One region of the Salipiger sp. ABN3_019 genome, then DNA from elsewhere that is predicted to be linked to it. Evidence: riboswitches for the same ligand, from Rfam matches in the RefSeq annotation. Region 1 holds a riboswitch; each other region holds the start of a gene.
The links. A riboswitch is a leader RNA that binds a small molecule or an ion and turns the genes downstream of it on or off. The one in region 1 is predicted to bind cobalamin.
Positions count from the first base shown of each region.

Region 2: another riboswitch for cobalamin. It lies ahead of ACXAD2_RS04760 (DUF1636 family protein); the one in region 1 lies ahead of nrdH (glutaredoxin-like protein NrdH).
Region 3: another riboswitch for cobalamin. It lies ahead of ACXAD2_RS26840 (TonB-dependent receptor plug domain-containing protein); the one in region 1 lies ahead of nrdH (glutaredoxin-like protein NrdH).

Region 1 covers NZ_JBSWTP010000010.1:780,825-788,278, forward strand. Annotated here, with positions in the region: gene ACXAD2_RS25660 (alkaline phosphatase D family protein) at 1-535, opposite strand, end outside; gene ACXAD2_RS25665 (asparaginase) at 629-1,621, opposite strand; cobalamin riboswitch at 2,196-2,396, shown strand; gene nrdH (glutaredoxin-like protein NrdH) at 2,494-2,715, shown strand; gene nrdI (class Ib ribonucleoside-diphosphate reductase assembly flavoprotein NrdI) at 2,735-3,148, shown strand; gene nrdE (class 1b ribonucleoside-diphosphate reductase subunit alpha) at 3,133-5,256, shown strand; gene nrdF (class 1b ribonucleoside-diphosphate reductase subunit beta) at 5,369-6,343, shown strand; gene ACXAD2_RS25690 (gluconate 2-dehydrogenase subunit 3 family protein) at 6,760-7,454, shown strand, end outside.
Region 2 covers NZ_JBSWTP010000004.1:174,882-182,335, reverse strand. Annotated here, with positions in the region: partial or broken gene ACXAD2_RS04780 (ABC transporter ATP-binding protein) at 1-107, opposite strand, end outside; gene ACXAD2_RS04775 (FecCD family ABC transporter permease) at 104-1,144, opposite strand; gene ACXAD2_RS04770 (ABC transporter substrate-binding protein) at 1,141-2,154, opposite strand; cobalamin riboswitch at 2,324-2,519, opposite strand; gene cobO (cob(I)yrinic acid a,c-diamide adenosyltransferase) at 2,720-3,331, opposite strand; cobalamin riboswitch at 3,370-3,582, shown strand; gene ACXAD2_RS04760 (DUF1636 family protein) at 3,673-4,116, shown strand; gene cobW (cobalamin biosynthesis protein CobW) at 4,113-5,168, shown strand; gene cobN (cobaltochelatase subunit CobN) at 5,193-7,454, shown strand, end outside.
Region 3 covers NZ_JBSWTP010000010.1:1,023,275-1,030,728, forward strand. Annotated here, with positions in the region: gene ACXAD2_RS26820 (alkaline phosphatase) at 1-1,273, shown strand, start outside; gene ACXAD2_RS26825 (hypothetical protein) at 1,345-1,767, shown strand; gene ACXAD2_RS26830 (ABC transporter ATP-binding protein) at 1,774-2,454, shown strand; gene ACXAD2_RS26835 (ABC transporter permease) at 2,451-3,779, shown strand; cobalamin riboswitch at 3,867-4,072, shown strand; gene ACXAD2_RS26840 (TonB-dependent receptor plug domain-containing protein) at 4,185-6,017, shown strand; gene ACXAD2_RS26845 (ABC transporter substrate-binding protein) at 6,017-6,832, shown strand; gene ACXAD2_RS26850 (FecCD family ABC transporter permease) at 6,829-7,454, shown strand, end outside.

The DNA.
Region 1 (7,454 bases):
CGTAGAAGCGGGCGCGCAGGTGGCGTTCGAGATCGGCAAGCTGCGCGGGCGTGGGGGTTTCGGGAATTTCGTCCGGCCAGTCGTCGCTGAGCGGATGGCCATGGGTCGCCTCGTCGGCATAGATTTGGTCGCCGCCCATGAGCATAAGGCCAAAGGCGCTGTCCCGGTGCTGGCCAAGCAGGCGCTGCCACATGGCGTTGCGCTCTTCGGCGTCGCGGCCAAGGTCGCCATGCTCTTCGCCGTTGCAGGAGACGAACGCGATGCGCAGATCACCGGAGAGATCGGCCTGCACCCAGCGCTCGGAGCCCTCGAAACTGTAGTGCGGCGCGTCCTGTGGCAGCGTCAGATCATAGCGCCAAAGCTGGCGGCCCTCGCAGGCGGCCAGAGGCAGCGGGGCGACACCCATGCCGCCCGCCAGCATCTCGCCGGGCGTCTCGCCCTCGGGGCGCACCACAAGCGCGGCGACGCGCAGCGCATCTGCCTTAGCGGCACGGAAATAGAGGATCGGGCCGATCCGATCGGGGAAACTGCTCATCTGCGGGGTCCTGCTGTGTCTTGCCTTCGCTAGAGATAGGCATCCGCCGCGGAAATGCCCGTGTCCGCGCGGAAAATCGCGCGGGAAGGTCTGTCAGACCTTGGCGATGGCCTCGGCGATCGCCGCCATACGCCCGGCACCTGTGGGCAGGGTCGGCAGCAGCGCAGCGAGCAGCAGACGGGCCTTGGCAGCGCTTAGGTCCCCGGCGAGCAGTGCGCCCGCCTCCACCATTGTGACGCCGCCGCTGTCGGAGCCATAGATGGCGCGGGTGCGTCCCTCGGGGCAGCGCGAGGCGAGGATCACCGGGATGCCCGCCGCCACCAGATCGCGCGTGGCATCCGCAAAGCCCTTGGGCGCATTGCCGCGGCCAAAGGCCTCGATCACCGCGCCGCTGGCGCCATTGGCCCCGGCCCACTGCAGATAGCGCGGCGTGCTGCCGAGCCCCAGCGCCACCAGCTCGACATCAGGATCAAGCGCGGGCGTGTCGATGACAAACCGCGGGCGTGCCGGGCGGGAGTAGAGATGCACCTCGCCCTCGTCGATCTCGCCCAGCTTGCCGTGGCCGTTCGAGCGGAATGTGTCGACGCGCGAGCTGTGCACCTTGCTGACGTAGCGCGCGCCGTGGATGTCGCCCTCGAAGACGATCACCGCGCCAACGCCGGTCAGGTCGGGCGTGGCGGCGGTGAGCAGCGCGTCGCGCATGTTGCGCGGCCCGTCGGTGTCGGGCTGGCCCGCGTGGCGCTGCGCCCCGGTGAAGACCACAGGCTTGTCGGATTTGACCAGCAGGCGGGCGAGGAAGGCGCTTTCTTCCATCGTGTCGGTGCCATGGGTGACGACCACCCCATCGACACCCGGCTCGGCAAGCCGCGCGTCGATATGGCGGCAGATACTATGGACCGTCTCGAGTGTCAGCGCGTTGCTGCCCGCCGCGGGAAGGTTGTCGACGGTAACGTCGATGCCCGGCAAGGGCGCATGCAGGTTTTTCAGCAGCGCGTCGCCGGTGAGCCCGGCGGTCACGGGGCCCCCTTCGGTCTGGGCAAAAGAGGCGATGGTGCCTCCGGTCGCGACGAGAACGATATGGGGCATGCGAAACTCCTATGGCACGGGATGCGCGGACCATGAGGCCCGGCGGCGACTGCGCGGAAGGATCGGCGCAGTGCCACCCACGCGGGATCGACCATGCAGAGGTTCGGAACCTTAGGGAAGATAGCGTTTTGGGAAGATACGGGGGGAGGCGGCGACCCAAGGGAGGAGGAGAAGGGTCGCCGCCGATTTCCGGGGCTTGAGGGAGGAGGAGTAAGCCCCGGGAAATCCCGTAACGCGTTTCCGCGTCTGTGAGCAGAATGTACTAACTGTTCCAATTGCTCACAATCGCAAAAGCTGCAAGCCTGCCCTGCTCTGTGCGCATGGCAGCGAGAACGCGGCAAATCCGCTCCAGTTTCAGCGATCTGCGTTGGTCGCAGCAGTCCACCCCTCAATGATGCAAGGGCGGGCTCGGATTGCGGCGTCTGGCGCTGCGGTGGCGGATGTGGTCTCTGGACCGCAGGCATTCCGAGGCACCACCTGCGCCGCGTGTCTCATCTGCCTCATTCCACATCATCTTGCGATTTCCGATCCGCCCACCGCTAACTGTATGTTGACGGCCTATTGGTGAACTGATCTACATGTAGTTGCTTTCGGTTCATCGAGTCGGGTGACGGCCCGGCGCGGCGCTAAGAGGGAAACCGGTCTGATTCCGGTGCTGCCCTCGCAACTGTAAGCGGCGAGTGAAGGCCCTGAGAGCCACTGGGATATCCCGGGAAGGCGCGGCCGGAACCACGACCCGCAAAGCCAGGAGACCTGCCGGAAGCCGGATAGAATTTACCACGAACGGAGGGTTCGGGGCGTGATCAAACGGCGGCAGGCAAAAGTCCTGTCCGGCGGTGCGCCCTCCCCTTCACAGCTTAGGACGCAAGAGCATGATCACCGTCTACTCGAAACCGGCCTGCGTGCAGTGCACCGCAACCACCCGCGCGCTGGACGCCAAGGGCATCGATTACAACGTGATCGACCTGACCGAGGACGCCGACGCCATGGCCCGCGTCACCGAGATGGGCTATCGCCAGGCGCCCGTGGTCACCTCGGGCGAGGACCACTGGTCGGGCTTCCGCCCCGACCTGATCGCACGCATCGCCTCCTGATCATTCGAGGGGATCGGCCATGTCCGGGCTCGTCTATTTTTCTTCTGCCAGCGGCAACACCGCGCGCTTCATCTCTGGCCTTGGCCGGGCGGCGCTGCGCATCCCGGTGTCGCCGAAAGAGATGACGCCCGAGACCGCCGACCCCTTCGTGCTGATCTGCCCGACCTACGCCGATGGCGAGGGCCGGGGCGCGGTGCCGAAACAGGTGATCCGCTTTCTCAATGACCCGTCCCGCCGCGCGCTGCTGCGCGGCGTGATCGCTGGCGGCAACCGCAACTTCGGCGAGACCTTCGCCCTTGCGGGCCGCGTCATCGCGCAAAAATGCAATGTCCCCCTGCTCTATTCCTTCGAGCTGGCGGGAACGACCAAGGATTTCGCCCGCGTCAACGACGGGCTCGACGCTTTCTGGGGGACCCCATGCTTGACCGCCTGAACGAGACGCTGGATTACCACGCGCTCAACGCGATGCTGAACCTCTATGACGAGGCCGGCAACATCCGCTTTGAGGCGGACCGCATGGCCGCGCGGCAGTATTTCCTGCAGCACGTGAACCAGAACACGGTGTTCTTTCACTCGCTGACCGAGAAACTGGGCTATCTCGTCGACGAGGGCTATTACGAGGCCGAGGTGCTCGCGCAGTATGAGCAGAGCTTCCTGCAGAAGATCTGGGACGCGGCCTTTGCCAAGAAGTTCCGCTTCCCGACCTTCCTCGGCGCGTTCAAATACTACACCTCCTACACGCTGAAGACCCGCGACGGGAAACGCTTCCTCGAACGTTACGAGGACCGTGTGGTGATGGTGGCGCTGGCGCTGGCGCGCGGCGACGAAGGGCTGGCGATGTCCTTCATGGAAGAGATCCTGTCGGGCCGCTTCCAGCCCGCCACGCCGACCTTCCTCAACGCGGGCAAGAAGAGCCGGGGTGAGCTGATCTCGTGCTTCCTGCTGCGCATCGAAGACAACATGGAAAGCATCGGCCGCGCCATCAACTCGTCGCTGCAGCTGTCGAAGCGTGGCGGCGGCGTCGCCCTGATGCTGACAAACATCCGCGAGGCCGGCGCGCCGATCAAAGGCATCGAGAACCAATCCTCGGGCGTCATCCCGGTGATGAAGCTGCTCGAAGACAGCTTCTCCTACGCCAACCAGCTTGGGGCCCGTCAGGGCGCGGGCGCGGTCTATCTGAACGCGCACCACCCCGATATCCTGAAGTTCCTCGACACCAAGCGTGAAAACGCCGACGAGAAGATCCGCATCAAGACCCTCAGCCTTGGCGTGGTGATCCCCGATGTGACCTTCGAGCTCGCCAAGCGCAACGAGCCGATGTACCTCTTCTCGCCGCATGACGTGCAGAAGGTCTATGGCGTGCCCTTCTCGGAAATCTCGGTCACCGAGAAATACGAGGAGATGGTCGAGGACAAGCGCATCCGCAAGACCAAGATCAACGCCCGCGCCTTCTTCCAGACGCTGGCCGAGATCCAGTTCGAGAGCGGATATCCCTACATCATGTTCGAGGACACGGTGAACGAGATGAACCCGGTGGACGGGCGCATCACCATGTCGAACCTCTGCTCGGAAATCCTGCAGGTGGCCGAGGCGTCGGAGTTCAACGACGACCTGAGCTACTCGAAGCTGGGCACCGACATCTCGTGCAACCTCGGCTCGATGAACATCGCCAAGACGATGGACGGCCCCAACTTCGGCACCTCGATCGAGACCGCGATCCGCGCGCTGACCGCCGTGTCGGAAATGTCTGCGATCGACAGCGTGCCCTCGATCCGCCGCGGCAACGACGAGAGCCGCGCGATTGGCCTTGGCCAGATGAACCTGCATGGTTACCTCGCCCGCGAGCATGTGCACTACGGCTCGGACGAGGGGGTCGAGTTCACCTCGGTCTATTTCGCCGCCGTGGCCTATCACGCGCTGCGCGCCTCCTGCGCCATGGCGCGGGAAAAGGGCATGACCTTCAAGGGTTTCGAGAAGTCGAAATACGCCAACGGCAGCTTCTTCGAGAAATATGTGACCCGCGACTGGCTGCCGCAGAGCGAGACCGTCGCCAAACTGTTCGACGGCATCGCCCTGCCCTCGCGCGCCGACTGGGAGCAGCTGAAGGCCGACGTGATGGAGCACGGGCTGTACAACCGCAACCTGCAGGCGGTTCCGCCCACCGGCTCGATCAGCTACATCAACAACTCGACCTCCTCGATCCACCCGATCGTGTCGAAGATCGAGATCCGCAAGGAAGGCAAGATCGGTCGCGTCTACTACCCGGCCGCCTTCATGAACAACGAGAACCTCGAGTATTACCGCGACGCCTATGAGATCGGTCCGGAGAAGCTCATCGACACCTATGCCGCCGCCACCGAACACGTGGATCAGGGCCTGTCGCTGACGCTGTTCTTCCCCGCCGAGGCGACCACGCGGGACATCAACCGCGCGCAGATCTACGCGTGGAAGAAGGGGGTCAAGACGATCTACTACGTGCGCCTGCGCCAGACCGCGCTGGAGGGCACCGAGGTGCAGGGCTGCGTGTCCTGCACGCTCTGAGGCGGCCGCGGGGGCTCTGCCCCCGCACCCCCGGAGTATTTTTGGAAAGATGAAAGGGGCGCGGGGCGCTCTGGATGATAGAGGGCCGATGGCCCGCGAATGGGATGATCCGATGAAGGACAGTGTCACCTCCCCCGCCGTGCCGCGGGCGATCAACTGGAACCGGCTGCAGGACGAGAAGGACCTCGAGGTCTGGAACCGTCTGACCGTCAACTTCTGGCTGCCCGAGAAGGTGCCGCTGTCGAACGACGTGCAAAGCTGGGCGACGCTGACCGAGGCCGAGCAGCGGCTGACCATCCGGGTGTTCACCGGGCTCACCCTGCTCGACACCATCCAGAACAGTGTCGGCGCGCCGGCGATGATGCCCGATGCGCAGACCCCGCATGAAGAGTCGGTGCTGACCAACATCGCCTTCATGGAAGCGGTGCACGCGCGCAGCTACAGCTCGATCTTCTCGACGCTCTGCTCGACCCGTGAGGTCGACGAGGCCTTCCGCTGGTCGGAAGAGAACCCGCATCTGCAAGCCAAGGCGCGCGCGGTACTGGAGACCTATGCCGCGGGGAGCGATCCGCTGAAGCGCAAGGTCGCCTCGGTGTTCCTTGAGAGCTTCATGTTCTACTCGGGCTTCTACCTGCCGATGTATTGGTCGAGCCGCGCCAAGCTGACCAACACCGCCGACCTCATCCGGCTGATCATCCGCGACGAGGCGGTGCACGGCTATTACATCGGCTACAAGTTCCAGCGCGCACTGGAGCGCGAGAGCGAGGCGCGCAAGGCCGAGCTGAAGGAATACGCCTTCTCGCTGCTGTTCGAGCTTTACGACATCGAGGCGCGCTACACCGAAGAGCTGTATGACGGCATCGGGCTGACGGAAGAGGTCAAGGCCTTCCTCCACTATAACGCGAACAAAGCGCTGCAGAACCTTGGTTTCGAAGCGCTTTTCCCGCCTGAAGCTGCCGAGGTGAACCCCGCTATTCTGGCCGCGCTGAGCCCAGACAGCGAGAACCACGACTTCTTCTCGGGCTCGGGTTCGAGCTATGTGATCGGCAAGGCCGTGGCCACCGAGGATGAAGACTGGGACTTCTGACGCCAGCCTTCATTGTGAGAGATTTCCGCGCCGCGGTCAGCCCTGCTGACCGCGGCGTTTTCTTTGGCATGCAGCTGTGTACGGAATGCGCGAACGCGGTGATCACAGCGGGGAAACGCGACATCTGCATTCATGCACAGTGAGTGTGCGGGCTGGGCCCACAGGGGTGGTTTAACGCTAAACCAAACCGTCATTCGCGATGCATTGCGGCCCTCATTTTGAGGGGTTTTCCCGTCATCATGCGCAAAGTCACGTTTTCGTGTCGCCTTGTCAGAGGCTTATGATCTGTGATCATAGCGGCATTGCATCCGGGTGCGGTCATCTTGCGCGGCAAGGTGACGCAGCGTAGGGCGACAAAGTGTCGCTCTGCGTGAGCGCACGTTTGTTCCACCTAAATACCGGCAGGACACCCCTAAATGACCGATCTACCCGGATACCCGAGCCGCCGGGGCTTTCTGAAAGCCTCCGCCGCCGGTGTCGCACTCTCGGGTCTCGCCGCCTCTGCCTCTGCGCAAGAAGCCCCGGCGCCCGTCTCCCTCGATCAATACGAACGCGAATATCTCAGCGCCGATGAATGGGCCTTTGTGATGGCTGCGACAGCGCGGCTCATCCCCTCCGAAGGCGATGGCCCCGGCGCCATCGAAGCGCGTGTGCCGGTGTTTATCGACCGCCAGCTTGCCAGCGACTACGGCACCGCCGACGATTGGTACATGGACGGCCCGCATGACGCCGCCGCCGAGCCCGCGCGTGGCTGGCAGACGCCGCTGACCCCCGCCGAGGTTTATCGTCAGGCGATCCCCGCCTTTGACGCCTGGTGCCAAGAGACCCATGGCGCGGCCTTTGCCGATCTTTCGCCCGAGCAGCAGGATGTCTCGCTCACCTCGTTGCAGAACGGCGACGTCGCGCTGGCGAACGAGCTGCGCGAGTTTTGGGGTCTGCTGCTGAGCAACACCAAGGAAGGCTATTTTGCCGACCCGCAATATGGCGGCAACCAAGGCATGCAGTCCTGGGTCTACATCGGCTTCCCCGGTGCCCGCGCGGCCTATCGGGAATGGCCCGAGCGCCACAACGTGAAATACCCGCTTGGTCCGGTCTCGATCAGCGGCGAAAG
Region 2 (7,454 bases), on a different contig from region 1:
GGGCCGATGAGACCAAAGGTCTCGCCCGGCGCGATATCAATCGTCACCCCGTCGACGATGGGTCTTCCGCGGGCACTCCAGCCCAGCCCCTGTGCATGCAACCTCATGCCCGCCTCCGGTTTCGGATCAGGATGAGGGCAAAGCCCGGCGCGCCGACAAGGGCGGTGACCACGCCGATCGGCACCACCTGCCCGGCAATGAGCACGCGCGAGACGACATCCGCCGCGATGAGAAACACCGCACCCGCAAGCGCCGAGGCCGGGATCAACCGGTGGTGACGCGGACCGACGATGAAGCGCATAGCATGCGGGATGACCAGCCCGACAAAGCCGATGGATCCGACGAGGCTGACCATGATGGCGGTCATCAGCGTGGTCGCCCCGATCAGCACAATCTGCACGCGGCGCACCGGCACGCCAAGCGCAGCGGCGGCGGCGGCGCCAAAGGCAAAGGCGTCCAAGGCGCGGGCAAACCAGACGCAGGCGGCAAGGCCCAGCCCGGCGGCGGGCAGCGCCAGCCAGACATCCGGCCAGCGCACCCCCGACAGGTTACCGAGCAGCCAGTACATGATCCCGCGCGCCTGTTCGGCATTGGCCGACTTGGTGATCAGAAAAGACGTCAGCGCATTGAACAGCTGCGATCCGGCAATCCCGGCCAGCACCAGCTGCGCCGAGCCGCCCCCCGCCGCCCGGGCCAGCACGACAACCAGAACGAAGGACAGCGATGCCCCGGCAAAGGCGCCCGCCGACATGCCGATCGCGCCACCGCCGAGCCCAAGGATGGTGACGGCCACCGCCCCGGTTCCCGCCCCTGCCGAGACCCCGAGCAGGTAGGGATCGGCCAACGCATTGCGCACCAGCGCTTGCAGAATTACGCCCGACAGCGCCAGCCCCGCACCGCAGCCCGCGGCAACCAGACTTCGCGGCAGCCGGTAGGACCAGATGATGCCGGCGTCGATCGGATCAATCTCGTGGCCTGCGCCCCATAGGTGGTTGGCAAAGACCTCTGCCACCATCGACAAAGGCAGCGGCGTCTCTCCCAGCACGGTCCCGGCGACAACCGCCAGCACCAAAGCGGCGATGCCGGCAGGTGCCCACAGGAGCAGGGGCCGCGCGACCCCCGCCGGCATCGTCAGATCGGTCATTCGAGGTCGAAACCGCTCAGCGCATCCGCCAGCGTCTCAAGCGCGCCGACATTGCGGATCGAAGGGTCCATACCATGCGCGTCGAGGATCACGATCCGACCGTTCTTCACCGCATCCATCTGGCTCGCGACGGGATCGGTGCGCAGGAACTCCAGCTTCTTCTCGATATCGTCGGCGGGGAAGCGGCGGCGGTCCATCCGGGCGGCGACGATCACCGTCGGGTTGGCACGGGCGATGGTTTCCCAGCTGACGGTGGGCCATTCCTCGTTGCTGTCGACGACGTTCTCTAGCCCGAGCGCCTGCATCATATAGGCGGGCGCGCCGCCCTGACCGGCGACATAGGGGTCGATGTCCATCTCCGCCGAGGAGAACCAGAACACCGCAGACGCATCCTCTGGCAGATCGAGGCTTTCGGCTTTCTCGATGGCCGCCGCTTCGCGCGACTTCAGATCAGTGACCAGCGCGTTGCCGCTCTCTGCGACGTCAAAGATCTGCGACAGCTCGGTGATGCCCCGATAGACGCTGTTCATCGAGTAGAGCTCGAGCCGCGTGCCATCGACACCGACCGAATTGTCCTTGCCGACGCAATCGGCGGGCAGCGTGTAGGTCGGGATGCCAAGATCGTGGAACTGCTCGCGCGTGGCGACGATGCCCTGCGGGCCGATGTGCCATTCGTATTGTTCGACGACGAGCCCGGGCTTCTTGGCGACGACGCTTTCGAAGCTCGGGTCATTGTCCGCCAGCCGCTCGATCCCGGCGTTCAGCGTTTCGAACTCGGGCAGCACCTTGGTGAACCAGACCGAGGTGCCGGTCACCTTCTCGCCGAGGCCCAGCGAGTAGAGTATCTCGGTCGCGGCCTGGCCGACCGTCACGGCGCTTTCGGGCGCGGCGTCGATGGTCAGCGCGACGCCGCAGTTTTCCAGCGTCAGCGGATAGGATGTTTGAGCATTTGCCGCCAGCGGCAGCAGGGCGACCCCGAGGGCTGCCGCAATCAAGGGTGCGCGATACATGAAGTGTCTCCAGAAGGGTGGCCGACCGAAGACAGGGAGGGGAACGCCGCGCACACGGCTGGCGGGGCGACGGAAGATTGGCTTCCCCCGCGCAAGCTGGCAATGGCCGGTGCCCCTGGGCACCGATAGACGAATTTCATAGGCACCTCCCCGGACATCCCCGTCCGGGCCGCGTTGCGTTGCGTCGGCAGGTCTCCTGACTGGCGGGTCGTTGCACCGAGCGGCCTTCCCATGGCTCTGGGCCACAGTGGCTGTGTCGCTTGGTGCTCGCCGCCTACAGTTGCGGGGGCAGTTCCGGTTCACCGTTTGGCGCGGTGGCGGATTCCCTTTTGATTCCTTTCGGAAACCGACGAAGGTTCTTTAGCGGCTCACGATCCGCTCTGGCAACTGCCTTTCGCCGCGCATCGCCGGGCGGGCGGCGCTCTGCGGCAGAGCAGAGCCGCACCCGCGGATGCGAGTCGCGCGGCAAAGCAAACGTCTGCGGCCCGTCGGCCAGACGCGGGCACAGCGCTCAGACAGGGTGTGATCAGGTGCCGGCGCGCGCCATCATACGCACCGCCAGAGCTCAGAATTCCACGCCCTTCTGCGCCTTGACGCCCTCTTTGAACGGATGCTTGAGGAGGCTCATTTCGGTGACCAGATCGGCGGCCTCAATCAGCTCGGGTTTGGCATTGCGTCCGGTCAGGCAGACATGGGTCATGGGCGGCTTGTGGGTCTGCAGAAAGTCCACAACCTCGTCGATGTCGAGATAGTCGTAGCGCAGGGCGATGTTGATCTCGTCCAGCAGCACGAATTGCACCTCGGGGTCGAGAATTTGTTTCTTGGCGATCTCCCAGCCGTTGCGGGCGGCGGCGATGTCGCGCTGGCGATCTTGGGTGTCCCAGGTAAAGCCCTCGCCCGAGACGAAGAAGCGGCACTCCTGCGCAAAGCGATTGCGCAGAAACTCGGCTTCTCCGGTCACCCAAGTGCCCTTGATGAACTGCACCACGGCGCAGGGCATACCATGCGCAATACAGCGCATGATCATCCCGAAGCCCGAGGAAGATTTGCCCTTGCCCGCCCCGGTATGGACGATGATCAGGCCCTTTTCTTCGGTTTTCGTCGCCATCATCCGCGTGCGTGCGGCTTTGATGCGCTTCATCTTTTCGTTGTGGCGTGTGTCGAGGTCATCGCTCATTGCAACGCTCCGTCGCTTGACAAGGGTCGGTTTTGGAGCGCATCTGGCATCACGCTGGTGCCCGTGTAAACGGGTGAAAAGGGAATGCGATGGCCTCGTGAGAGGCCCAAAGCAGCCGCCCCCGCGACCGTGAACGGAAAAGGGCGCTCAACTTGCCACTGGCCGCAACAGGCTGGGAAGGCAGAGCGTCCGCTGGGCTTATGTCCTTGAATTCCGTGAGCCGGGAGACCTGCCAGCCTGACTGATGAGACCGGACGGGGTGTGCCGGTGTCGGGGTGTACCCTTTTGCCGGGACTCATTCCGCCGATACCTCCGTGCGCACTGCCGATAGGGCGAGGCGAATGAATAACTGCGCGCACACGCTAAGAGTGACCGAACGAACCGAGGCCGACAGCGAGCTGTTGGTCTGCGTGAAATGCCGACCTAAGGCAAACAGCAAAACGCCCGGCGACAACGACGGGCTGCGCCCGGGGCGCCGGCTCTACGACGCGCTGCTGGCGGCGGGTGCGCCCGAGGGCGTGCGTCTGCGCGCCGTGGAATGCCTGCAGAACTGCGACGCGGGCTGTACCGCGGCGCTGCGCGGCGGTGCCGGCAAATGGACCTATGTCTACGGCAATCTCGAAAGCGCGCTGGCCGGGGTGCTTCTTGAAGGCGCGCGCGCCTATCACGCGGCGCCGGACGGGCTGATCCCATGGCGGCAGCGGCCTGACCATTTCAAACGCAACTGCGTGGCGCGCATCCCGCCTGCCGAATTCCCCGATCCGCTTGAGGAGACCGACACATGAGCGATCTTTCGAAACTGCCTGTCACCGTCATCACCGGCTTTCTCGGCGCGGGCAAGACCACGCTGATCTCGGCGCTGATGCAGAACCCCGGCGGGCGGCGGCTGGCCGTGGTGGTCAACGAGTTCGGTGACGTCGGCGTCGATGGTGAGATCCTCAAGGGCTGCGCCATCCCCGACTGCCCGGCCGAGAATATCCTTGAGCTGTCGAACGGCTGCATCTGCTGCACCGTGGCCGATGACTTCATTCCCACCATCGAGGCGCTGATGGCGCTCGAGCCGCGCCCCGACCACATTCTGATCGAGACCTCGGGTCTGGCGCTGCCGAAACCTTTGCTGAAGGCCTTCGACTGGCCCGACATCCGCTCGCGCATCACCGTCGACGGGGTGATCGCACTGGCCGATGCCGAGGCGGTGGCGGCGGGGCGGTTCGCGCCCGATGTGGCGCGGGTCGATGCGCAGCGCGCTGCCGACGACAGCCTCGACCACGAGACCCCGCTGTCGGAGGTCTTTGAGGATCAGATCGCCTGCGCCGACCTCGTGCTGCTGACCAAGCCCGACCTTGCCGGGCCGGAGGGCGTCGCCAAGGCGCGGGAGGTGATCGCCGCCGAAGCGCCGCGCCCGATCCCGGTGATCGAGGTGGCCGAAGGCGTGGTCGATCCGCGCGTCATCCTCGGTCTTGAGGCGGCGGCCGAGGACGATATGGCAGCCCGTCCCAGTCACCACGACACGCCGCATGATCACGACCATGACGACTTTGAGTTGATCGTCGTGGACCTTCCTGAGCTGGCCGATCCCGCCGCGCTGGTGGGCGCGATCGAGGGGTTGGCGCGGGATCACAACATCTTGCGCGTGAAGGGCTATGCTGCCGTCGCAGGCAAGCCGATGCGGCTGCTGATGCAGGCGGTGGGCGCGCGGGTGCGCCACCAGTTTGACCGTCCGTGGCAGCCGGGCGAGGCGCGGCAGGGCAAGCTGGTGGTCATCGCAGAACATGACGACATCCGCCGCGAGGTGATCGAGGCCGCGCTGGGGACGGCCCGCCAGCCCGCCGAATAGACCGCATAGACCCTGGGGCCCGCCATGCATGTCATCTTCCGCGAGAGCCATGGGCTCGAGGAAAGCGCCACGCCGACCGATCTGGGCCAAAGCCCGGCGGAGCTGGTGGTGCTGTCCTTCTCCGACAGCGATCTCGGGGCTTTTGCGGCGGCGTGGCATCGCGCCGAGGGTGGCCTGCCGAGCCTGCGACTGGCCAATCTCGCGGCGCTGCAGCACCCGCTGTCGGTCGACACCTATGTGGACCGCACCCTTGAAGGGGCGACGGGCATCCTGATCCGGCTGATCGGCGGCAGGTCCTACTGGTCCTACGGGCTGGCTCAGGTGCAGGCGCTGGCGCAGCGCCGCGGCATCGCGTTGGCGGTGCTGCCGGCGGACGGGCGCGAGGATACGCAACTCGATGCGATCTCCAACCTGCCGATCTCGACCCTGCGGCGACTGGCGCAGCTCTGCGACATGGGCGGGACGGCGGCGGCGCATGGCGCGCTGGCGCAGCTGGCGCTGGCGGCGGGGCTCTCTGCCGGACCGGTGCCGGGCGCGCGGGCGCTGCCGGATTGGGGGCTCTGGACGCCCGAGGCTGGCGTGCTGGCGCTGGCAGATGCGAGGGGCGCTGCCCCTCGCGCTCCTCGGAGTAGTGCTGGAAAGATGAAGGGCAGCCGGGTGCTGCTGGTGTTCTACCGCGCCTATCTGGTCGCGGCGGACATCGCTCCGGTCGAAGCGCTTTTCGCCGCCTTCCGCGCTGAAGGCGCCGAGGTGGTCGGGCTCTTTGCACTGTCGCTGAAGGCACAGGGGCTCGCCGGGGACATGCGCGCGGCGGTGCAGGCGCTGGCGCCCGACGCCATCGTCAACCTCACCGCGTTCTCGGGGCGAGGATCCGAGGGCGGATCGGTCCTCGACGTCGCCGGGGTGCCGGTGTTTCAGGCGGCGCTGGCCACGTCGACCGGCGCGGCATGGGACGCGGCGGAGCGCGGCCTTTCGCCTGCCGATCTTGCGATGCACGTTGTGCTGCCCGAAGTGGACGGTCGGCTGAGCGGCGGGGTGATCTCCTTCAAAGAGCCCGGCCCGCGCGATCCCGCGCTGCAGTTTTCGCGTATGCTGCACCGCCCGCATGACGGCCGCATCGCTGCGCTGGTGGCGCGGGTTGCGAGTTGGCTGAAGTTGGCCAGGGTGTCGGCGCCGGAGCGGCGGGTGGCGCTGGTGCTCTCGACCTATCCCGGCAAGGACTGGCAGATGGGGCATGCGGTGGGGCTCGACGCGCCCGCCTCGGCGCGCGCGATCCTGAGTGACCTGCAGGCGGCGGGCTATGATGTGCCGGAGCCGGCGGGCGATCTGCCGGAGATGTTGCGCACGCGCACTCTGCGCTGGCCCCTGCCTGAGTATCTTGCGGCGCTGCAGCGGCTTCCCGAGCGGCTGCGCACCGAACTGCGCGGCGCTTGGGGCGCGCCCGAGGATGACCCGGCGGTCCGTGACGGCGCCTTCCACTTCCCTGCGGTGACGCTGGGCCGGGCGCTTGTCGCGCTGCAGCCCGAACGTGGCCCCGTGCAGGCGCGCGCCGATGACTACCACGATCTGCAACGGGTGCCGCGCCACGCCTATGTCGCCTTCTATCTATGGCTGCAGGACCGGGTGGATGCGCTGGTGCATATCGGCGCGCATGGCACGCTGGAATGGCTTCCGGGCAAATCGGTGGCGCTGTCCGACGCCTGCTGGCCAGAGGCGCTGACGGGGGCGCTGACCGGTGCGCTGCCTGTCATCTATCCGTTCATCGTCAATGACCCGGGCGAGGCGGCGCAGGCCAAGCGGCGCATCGGCGCGGTCACCCTCGGGCACATTCCGCCGCCGCTGAAGACCAGTGGCACGCCGCTGCGGCTGGCGCGGCTCGAGGCGCTGCTGGATGAGTTCTCCAACGCCGACGGGCTCGATCCACGCCGCCGCGAGCGGTTGCAGGAAGACATCCGGCTCGAGGCCCGCAGTCTTGGGGTGGAGGATGACCTGGGCCTCGCGACCGCCGGCTGCAGCGCCGAGGCGATCACCCGCATCGACCGCTTCGTCTGCGACGTGAAGGAAAGCCAGTTCGGCGAGGGGCTGCACGTCTGGGGGCGCCCCGCGCGGCCGGGCGCGCCCTTCGACACCGCCGCCTCTGTTGCCACCGAGCGCGCGGCATTGCTGGCGGCGCTGGAGGGCAGGTGGATCGCGCCCGGCCCCTCGGGCTCTCCCTACCGCGGGCGCAGCGATGTCTTGCCGACCGGGCGCAACATCTACACCACCGATCCGCGCGCGGTGCCGACA
Region 3 (7,454 bases), 240 kb from region 1:
TCAGCAAGAAGGCAAACTGGGCGAAGAGCACGTGCTGCCCTATGAGACGCCCGACTTCCACAGCGCGCTGGTGAAGACCTACAACATCAACGCCCAGACACCGGACTCAGCGCCCACCGCGGGCGCGATGAACACCGGCGTCAAGCAGCGCTTCAACCTGATCAACCTCGGCGGCGACGCGATCCACGACGATTGCGCGACCGTGGCAGGCAACGAACTGACCACCTTTGCCGAGATCGTCACCGGCATGGACAAATCGGTTGGCGTGATCTCCACCGCGCGCCTCACCCACGCCACCCCGGCGGGCGTCTACGCCAAGACCGCCAACCGCAACTGGGAAGGCGAAGTGCCCGAGGGCTGCACCGCCCAGAAGGACATCGCGGCCCAGCTGATCGACCAGATGGACGCCGGTGTCGTCGACCTCGCCATGGGCGGCGGTCGCCGCTATTTCGCCGGTGAGGATGTGACCCTCGACGAGGGCGGCAACGGCCGCCGTCCCGATGGCGTGAACCTGATCGAGCAGGCCACCGGCAAGGGCACGCAATACGCTTGGAACACCGAGACCTTCAGCGGCCTCAACCTCGACGGCGAGACCCCGATCCTCGCGCTGTTCAACGACAGCCACATGGAATATGAAGCCGACCGTGCCGAGGATGACGAGCCCTCGCTGGCCGACATGACCAAGGCGGCGATCGAGTATCTGTCGAAGAACGACAACGGCTATTACCTCGAGATTGAAGCAGGCCGCGTCGACCACGCCAACCACGCGGGCAACGCCAAGCGCACGATGATCGACGGCATGGCCTTCGCCGACGCCGTGGCCATGGCCGACGAGCTGACCGATGACGCCGACACGCTGATCATCGTCACCGCCGACCACGAGCACTCGATCGCCTTCAACGGCTACTGCGGTCGCGGCACCCCGATCGAGGGCCTGTGCTACGACGTCGCCAAGACCGGCGAGATGCACTCGGACGAGCTGGTGCTGGCCGACGATGGCAAGCCCTACACCGTGGTGGGCTACCTCAACGGTGCCGGCTCGGTGCTGGTACAGGAAGGCAACGACTACGCCGGCTCGCGCCCCGATGTGACCCAAGAAGAGGCCACCGACCTCGACTATGTGCAGCAGGCGCTGATCCCCAAGTCGTCGGAAAGCCACTCGGGTGAAGACGTCGCCGTCTACGCCAAGGGCCCTTGGGCGCATCTCTTCGACGGCACCATCGAGCAGAACGTGATCTTCCACGTGATGAACCACGCCGTCGCCGCCGAGTGACCCTGATCTGATATGCTGGGCGGGGGCGGCGCTGACCGCCCCCGCTGCCGTTCCGACCGATAGGTACCCCAATGCTGACCCGCCGCAGGCTCATCGCCTCCGCCCTCGCCACACCCTTCATTGCCACCACTGCTGCCGCCGAAGACCCGCTGAAAGTGCGCGAGCTCTATCAGGCCAAGGGCCGCGGCCTTTCTGACCTCGCCAAGACCAGCGCCGGAAAGCGCCTGACGGTCGAGGGTTTCATGGCGCCGCCGCTGAAGGCCGAGAGCCGGTTTTTCGTGCTCACCAAGATGCCCATGGCGGTCTGCCCCTTCTGCGAGACCGAGGCCGAATGGCCCAATGACATCGTCGCGGTCTACACCAAGCGCATCGTGGATGTGACGCCCTTCAACGTGAAAATCGTCACCAGCGGCGTGCTGGAGCTCGGGGCTTACAAAGACCCAGAGACCGGCTTTCTCAGCATGATGCGCCTCACCGACGCCAGCTACGGCTGAGCTGCCATGTCCCTCCCTCTCGAGATCTCCGGGCTGACCGTGCGCAGCCCCCGCGACCGTGTTCTGCTGGATGTGCCCAGCCTCTCCGCCCCGGCGGGCACGCTGATCGGCATCCGCGGCGCCTCTGGCGCTGGCAAATCCACGCTGCTTTACGCCATCGCCGGGCTGCTCGAGCGCGCCACCGGCTCCGTGCGCTGGGGCGAGACCGACCTGCTTGCGCAGAGCCCCGAGCGCCGCGCGCGCTTTCGCGCCGGGAACATCGGCATGATCTTTCAGGACTTCCTGCTGTTCGAGGAGCTTGGCGCTCTGGACAATGCCGCACTCACCGCCCTCTTCCGCCCGCGCGCCGAGCGTGCCGCCCTGCGCCAGCGCGCCGCCCAGCGCCTCGCCGCGCTCGGGCTTTCCGACACCGACCGGCGTGTCACCAGCTTCTCGGGGGGTGAGCGCCAGCGCGTCGCCATCGCCCGCGCCATGGCCGCCGAAGCGCCGGTCCTGCTGGCCGACGAGCCCACTGCCAGCCTCGACCGGCCCAATGCCGACCGGCTGATCGACGATCTGGTTGGGCTGGTCCGAACGCAGGGCACCACGCTGATCGCCGTCAGCCACGATGCGGCGCTGCTGGCGCGGATGGACCGGGTGCTGACCATCGCAGACGGACGTCTCGCACAGGACGAGGTGGCGGCATGAGGATGCTCTGGGACAGCCTGCCGGTGCTGGCGCAGGACATCGGCCTGCTGATCCTGCTGCTGGCGCCTGCGCTGCTCACTGGCCTTTTGGTACTGCGCGGCTACGCACCTTGGCCGCTGCTGCGCGGGTTCCTCAGCCGGTTCCGGACCAGCGCCGCGCTTTTCGTTCTGCTGATCGCCATTTCGGTTGGCATGGGCGTCGGGCTGCTCGCGCAGGAGCGCGGGCTGCGTCACGGCACCGCGCGGGCCGCCGACAAGTTCGACCTCATCGTCGCCGCGCCGGGCAGCGAGCTGACCGCGCTGTTCGCCTCGGTGTTCCTGCAGCCTTCGGATATGGCGCTGATCTCGGGCGCCACCTATGCCGAGATCGAGACCCACGAGCATGTGGCCATCGCCGCGCCGCTGGCCTTCGGCGACAGCTATGGCAACGCCCCCGTGGTGGGCACCACCGCCGAATTCCTGCGCCACCTGAGCGATGATCGTATCGAGGGCAGTCTCTGGCAGGATCACGCAGAAGCGGTGATCGGCGCGCTGGTGCCGCTGGAGATCGGCGCGCAGTTCACTCCGGCGCATGGGGTTGGCGACGCCGCCGATACCGAGGCGCATGGCGATGAGCACGGTCATGGCGGCGGCATCACCGTCACCGGGCGCATGGCCCCCACGGGCACGCCATGGGACCGGGCGATCCTCATCCCGGTCGAATACGTCTGGGAAATCCATGGTCTTGCGAATGGTCATTCGCCGGATCGCGACACCCAGATCGGCCCGCCCTTCGATCCCGAATATTTCCCCGGCACGCCTGCTGTGGTGATCCGCTCCGACGAGCTTTGGGCCAATTATGCCCTGCGCTCGGAGTTCACCCGCGATGGCGAGACCATGGCCTTCTTTCCCGGCGCGGTGCTGTCTGGCCTCTACCGGGTGATGGGCGACGTGCGGCAGGCGATGTCGCTGATGGCCTTGGTCACACAGGTTCTGGTCGCCGCCTCGGTCCTGCTGGGCCTCTTCATCCTCACCCGCCTGTTCCGCCGCCAGATTGCCTTGTTGCGCGCGCTTGGTGCACCGCGCCGCTTTGTCTTTGCCACGGTCTGGGCGTTCAGCGCGGCGCTGCTGCTGAGCGGTGCGGTGCTGGGGCTCGGGGTCGGCTGGGGCGCGGCCGAGCTTTTGTCGCGCGTGGTCACCGCCCGCACCGATATCGCCATCTCTGCCCCGCTGGGATGGGGCGAGCTGCATTTCCTTGCTGGCTTTGTGTCGGTGACCATGCTGCTGTCGCTGCTGCCCGCCGCGATGGTGCTGCGACAGCCGGTTGTGGACGGGCTGCGCAGCTAAGCTGATGCTCCCCAGAGGCGCGACACCAAGCCGCCCCCTTCGCGCCCTCTGACCGTTTGTGATTGTTGCGCGACGGCGAACTAGCCGCTATTCGGTGCCTGCTTCGGTTCCGGGCGGCCTGCCGCTCGGTGAATAGGGAATGCGGTGCGGGCCTTGGCCCAACTCCGCAACTGCCCCCGCAACTGTAAGCGGAGAGCGATGCCGGACCATGTCACTGCTCCCTTCGGGGGCGGGAAGACCCGGCGAAGCTGTGACCCGCGAGTCAGGAGACCTGCCGAAGCCGATCACCCAGTCCCGGCGCGGGGAGCGCTGCGGGCGACGGACCTTCCGTAGAGGTGGCATGACGCTAACCGTCTGCGGAAGGAGAAGTCCCTTCTTACGACACATAAAAAGGAAGAAGGGACAATGAAGCGACCCATTTTGTTCGGCCTGCGCGCCGCAACTGCCCTAGCGGCAGCCAGCCTGTCCGGCGCGGCCTACGCGCAGGAGGGCTATGACCTCGGCACCATCACCCTCAGCGCCAACCGCGGCGAGAGCACCGAGATCGAGCGCAGCGGCGCGACGGTTGAGGTTGTGACCAAGGAAGATCTGGAAAAGACCGGCGAGACTCGTGTCGCCGACTATCTTGCCAGCCTTCCGGGCATCAGCGTGACCACCAACGGCGGCATCGGCACCAACACCACCCTGCGCATCCGCGGTGCCAGCGGCCAGTACATCGGCGTCTACATCGACGGGATCAACGTCAACGATCCGTCGGGCACGCAGATCGAATACGACTTCGGCGCGCTGACCACCGCAGACGTCAGCCGGATCGAGGTGCTGAAAGGCTCGCAGTCGGCGCTCTACGGGTCCGAGGCCATCGCCGGTGTGATCAACATCACCACAGCGCGCCCGACGGAGCCCGGCCTCAGCCAGAACGTCGCCGCCGAATACGGCAGCTACAACACCCGCAAGCTGAGCTATAACCTCGGCTATCTGGGCGAGCGCGGCAGCTTTGCCACCACCCTGAGCCGGGTCGAGACCGATGGCTTCTCTGCCGCCGACGAGGACGATGGCAATGACGAGGCAGACGGCCACGAGTCCACACGGCTCAGCTTCTCGGGCGATTACGCGCTGACCGATACGGTCAGTCTGGGCGCATCCGGCTTCTGGCAGAAGACCGAAACCGAATACGACGAAAGCTACCCTGTCCTTGCCGATGGCACCCATGACGAGGTCTCCAAGAGCGAGCAATACGGTCTGCGCGGCTTTGCCCGCATCGACGCGGGCGCGCTGAGCCACGAACTCTCGCTCCAGTATTTCGAGAACGACCGTTCGACGTCGAGCAACGGCTACGACTACCCGTTCTATGGCCAGCGCTGGACCCTCGGCTATCAGGGACAGGCAGAGCTTTCGGCCACCACGCTGACCTTTGGCGCCGATGCCACCCGCGAGCAGTATGAGAATGACGGCGACGAGGGCGATCAGGACACCTATGGCATCTGGGCCCAGGCAAATTGGCACCTGTCGGACCAGATCGAACTGGTGACCGCCCTGCGCCACGACGATCACTCGGATTTCGGCGGCAAGACCACCGGCCGCGTCTCGCTGGCCTATCTGCCCAGCGATGATGTCACCCTGCGCGCCAGCGTCGGCACCGGCTTCCGCGCGCCTTCGCTCTACGAGCGCTACAACGCCTATGCCGGCAATCCCGATCTCGAGCCCGAGACCTCGCTCAGCTACGAGCTTGGCGCCGAGAAGCGCTTTGACGGCGGCAAGATCACGGCGACACTCTTCCGCACCGAGATCACCGACCTCATCGAGTACAACTACGACACTTGGGCGTACTCGCAGGTCGAAGGGACAAGCTGGATGCAGGGTGTCGAGCTGTCCGGGGAAACGCAGATCACCGACAGGCTTGGGCTGGCGGCAGCCTACACATGGACCGACACCGAAGACGCCGAGACCGGCGACCGTCTCACCCGCGTGCCGCTGCATGATCTTGCGCTGACGCTTGATGCGGCGTTCACCGATGACTTCAGCGGCGCCTTCCGCGTGCGGCACGTCGCCGGGGTGGAGGACACCAACAACTCCCTGCCCGACTACACCGTCGCCGATGTGAATTTCCGCTACGCGCTGAGCGGCAATGCCGAGCTTTACCTGCGGGTCGAGAACCTCTTCGACGAGGACTATCAGACCGTGACAGGCTATGGCACCTCGGACCGCGCCGCTTATTTCGGCGTCCGGGGCAGCTTCTGATGCTGCGGCGCGCGCTGCTCTGCCTTGCCCTGGCCACCGCTCCGCTCGCGGGCGCGGCGGGCGAGGCACCGGCGCGCGTCGTCTCCATGAACCTTTGCACCGACCAACTGGCGATGCTGCTGGCCGCGCCGGGTCAGTTGGTCTCTGTCTCCGATCTGGCAAGCGACCCGCACAGCTCGGCCATGGCCGAAGAGGCTCGGGCCTATCCGGCGAACCACGGGCAGGCCGAGGAGGTCTGGCTGCTGCGCCCCGATCTGGTGATCTCGGGCAGTTTCACCGCGCAGGCGGCGGTGCAAATGCTGCAGCGCCTCGGCACCGAGGTGCTGACCCTGCCGCCCGCCTATTCGCTCGATGATGTGCCGGACCGCATTCGCGCTGTCGGGGAGGCACTGGGGCGCGAGGCACGCGCCGAGGCGCTCATCGCTGAGTTTCAAACGCAGCTCGCCGCGCTGCGCGCAGAGATCGCACGCCAGCCCACCGCCGCGCTCTACTACGCCAATGGCTACACCACGGGCGACAACACGCTGGCCGGGGAAATCCTTCTGGCCGCGGGCTTCGACAATATCGCCGGTCCGGGCGGCGGCGGTCATCTGCCGCTCGAAGCTCTGGCCATGGCCGATCCCGAGGCGCTGATCACCGCGCGCCCCTACCCCGGCGCATCGCGGTCCGAGGAAATCCTCGCGCATCCGGTGCTGCGCCAGATCCGCGAGGCGCGCGCCGGACATCAGATGACCGGCAGCGACTGGATCTGCGGCACCCCACACGTGCTGCAGGCCATCGCCGACCTCACCGACTTCCGCAAGGAGATCAAATGACCCGCGCCCTCGCGCTTCTCCTGCCGCTGGTGCTGGCGCTGGCGGCTCTCTCGCTGTCGCTTGGCCCCGCCGATGCGACCCTGCCCCAGAGCCTGCACGCGCTGATCGCGGGCGGCGACGGCCCGCTGCCCATGGTGATGCGCGAGATTCGCCTGCCGCGCATGCTGCTGGCGCTGATGATCGGCGGCTCGCTGGGGCTGGCGGGGGCGGCGCTGCAGGGCTATCTGCGCAACCCGCTCGCTGAGCCGGGCCTTTTGGGCGTCTCGGCCAGCGCCGCGCTTGGCGCCGTGCTGGCGATTCAGACCGGGCTCTCCGCCGCCTTCGCGCTCGCCCTGCCGCTGAGCGCGCTGGCCGCCGCGGTGGTTGCCGTGCTGATCCTCATGCTGCTGGCCGGGCGTGGCGGCGAGACGCTGACGCTGATCCTTGCCGGGATCGCGCTGTCGGCAGTGGCCGGCGCGCTGACGCAACTGGTGCTGAACCTCTCGCCCAACCCGTTCGCCGCCAGCGAGATCGTCTTTTGGATGATGGGATCACTGGCCGACCGTTCGATGTTGCACGTCTGGCTGGCGCTGCCCTTCATGGCGGTGGGTGTGGTCCTGCTCGCCGGTGTCGGGCGCGGGCT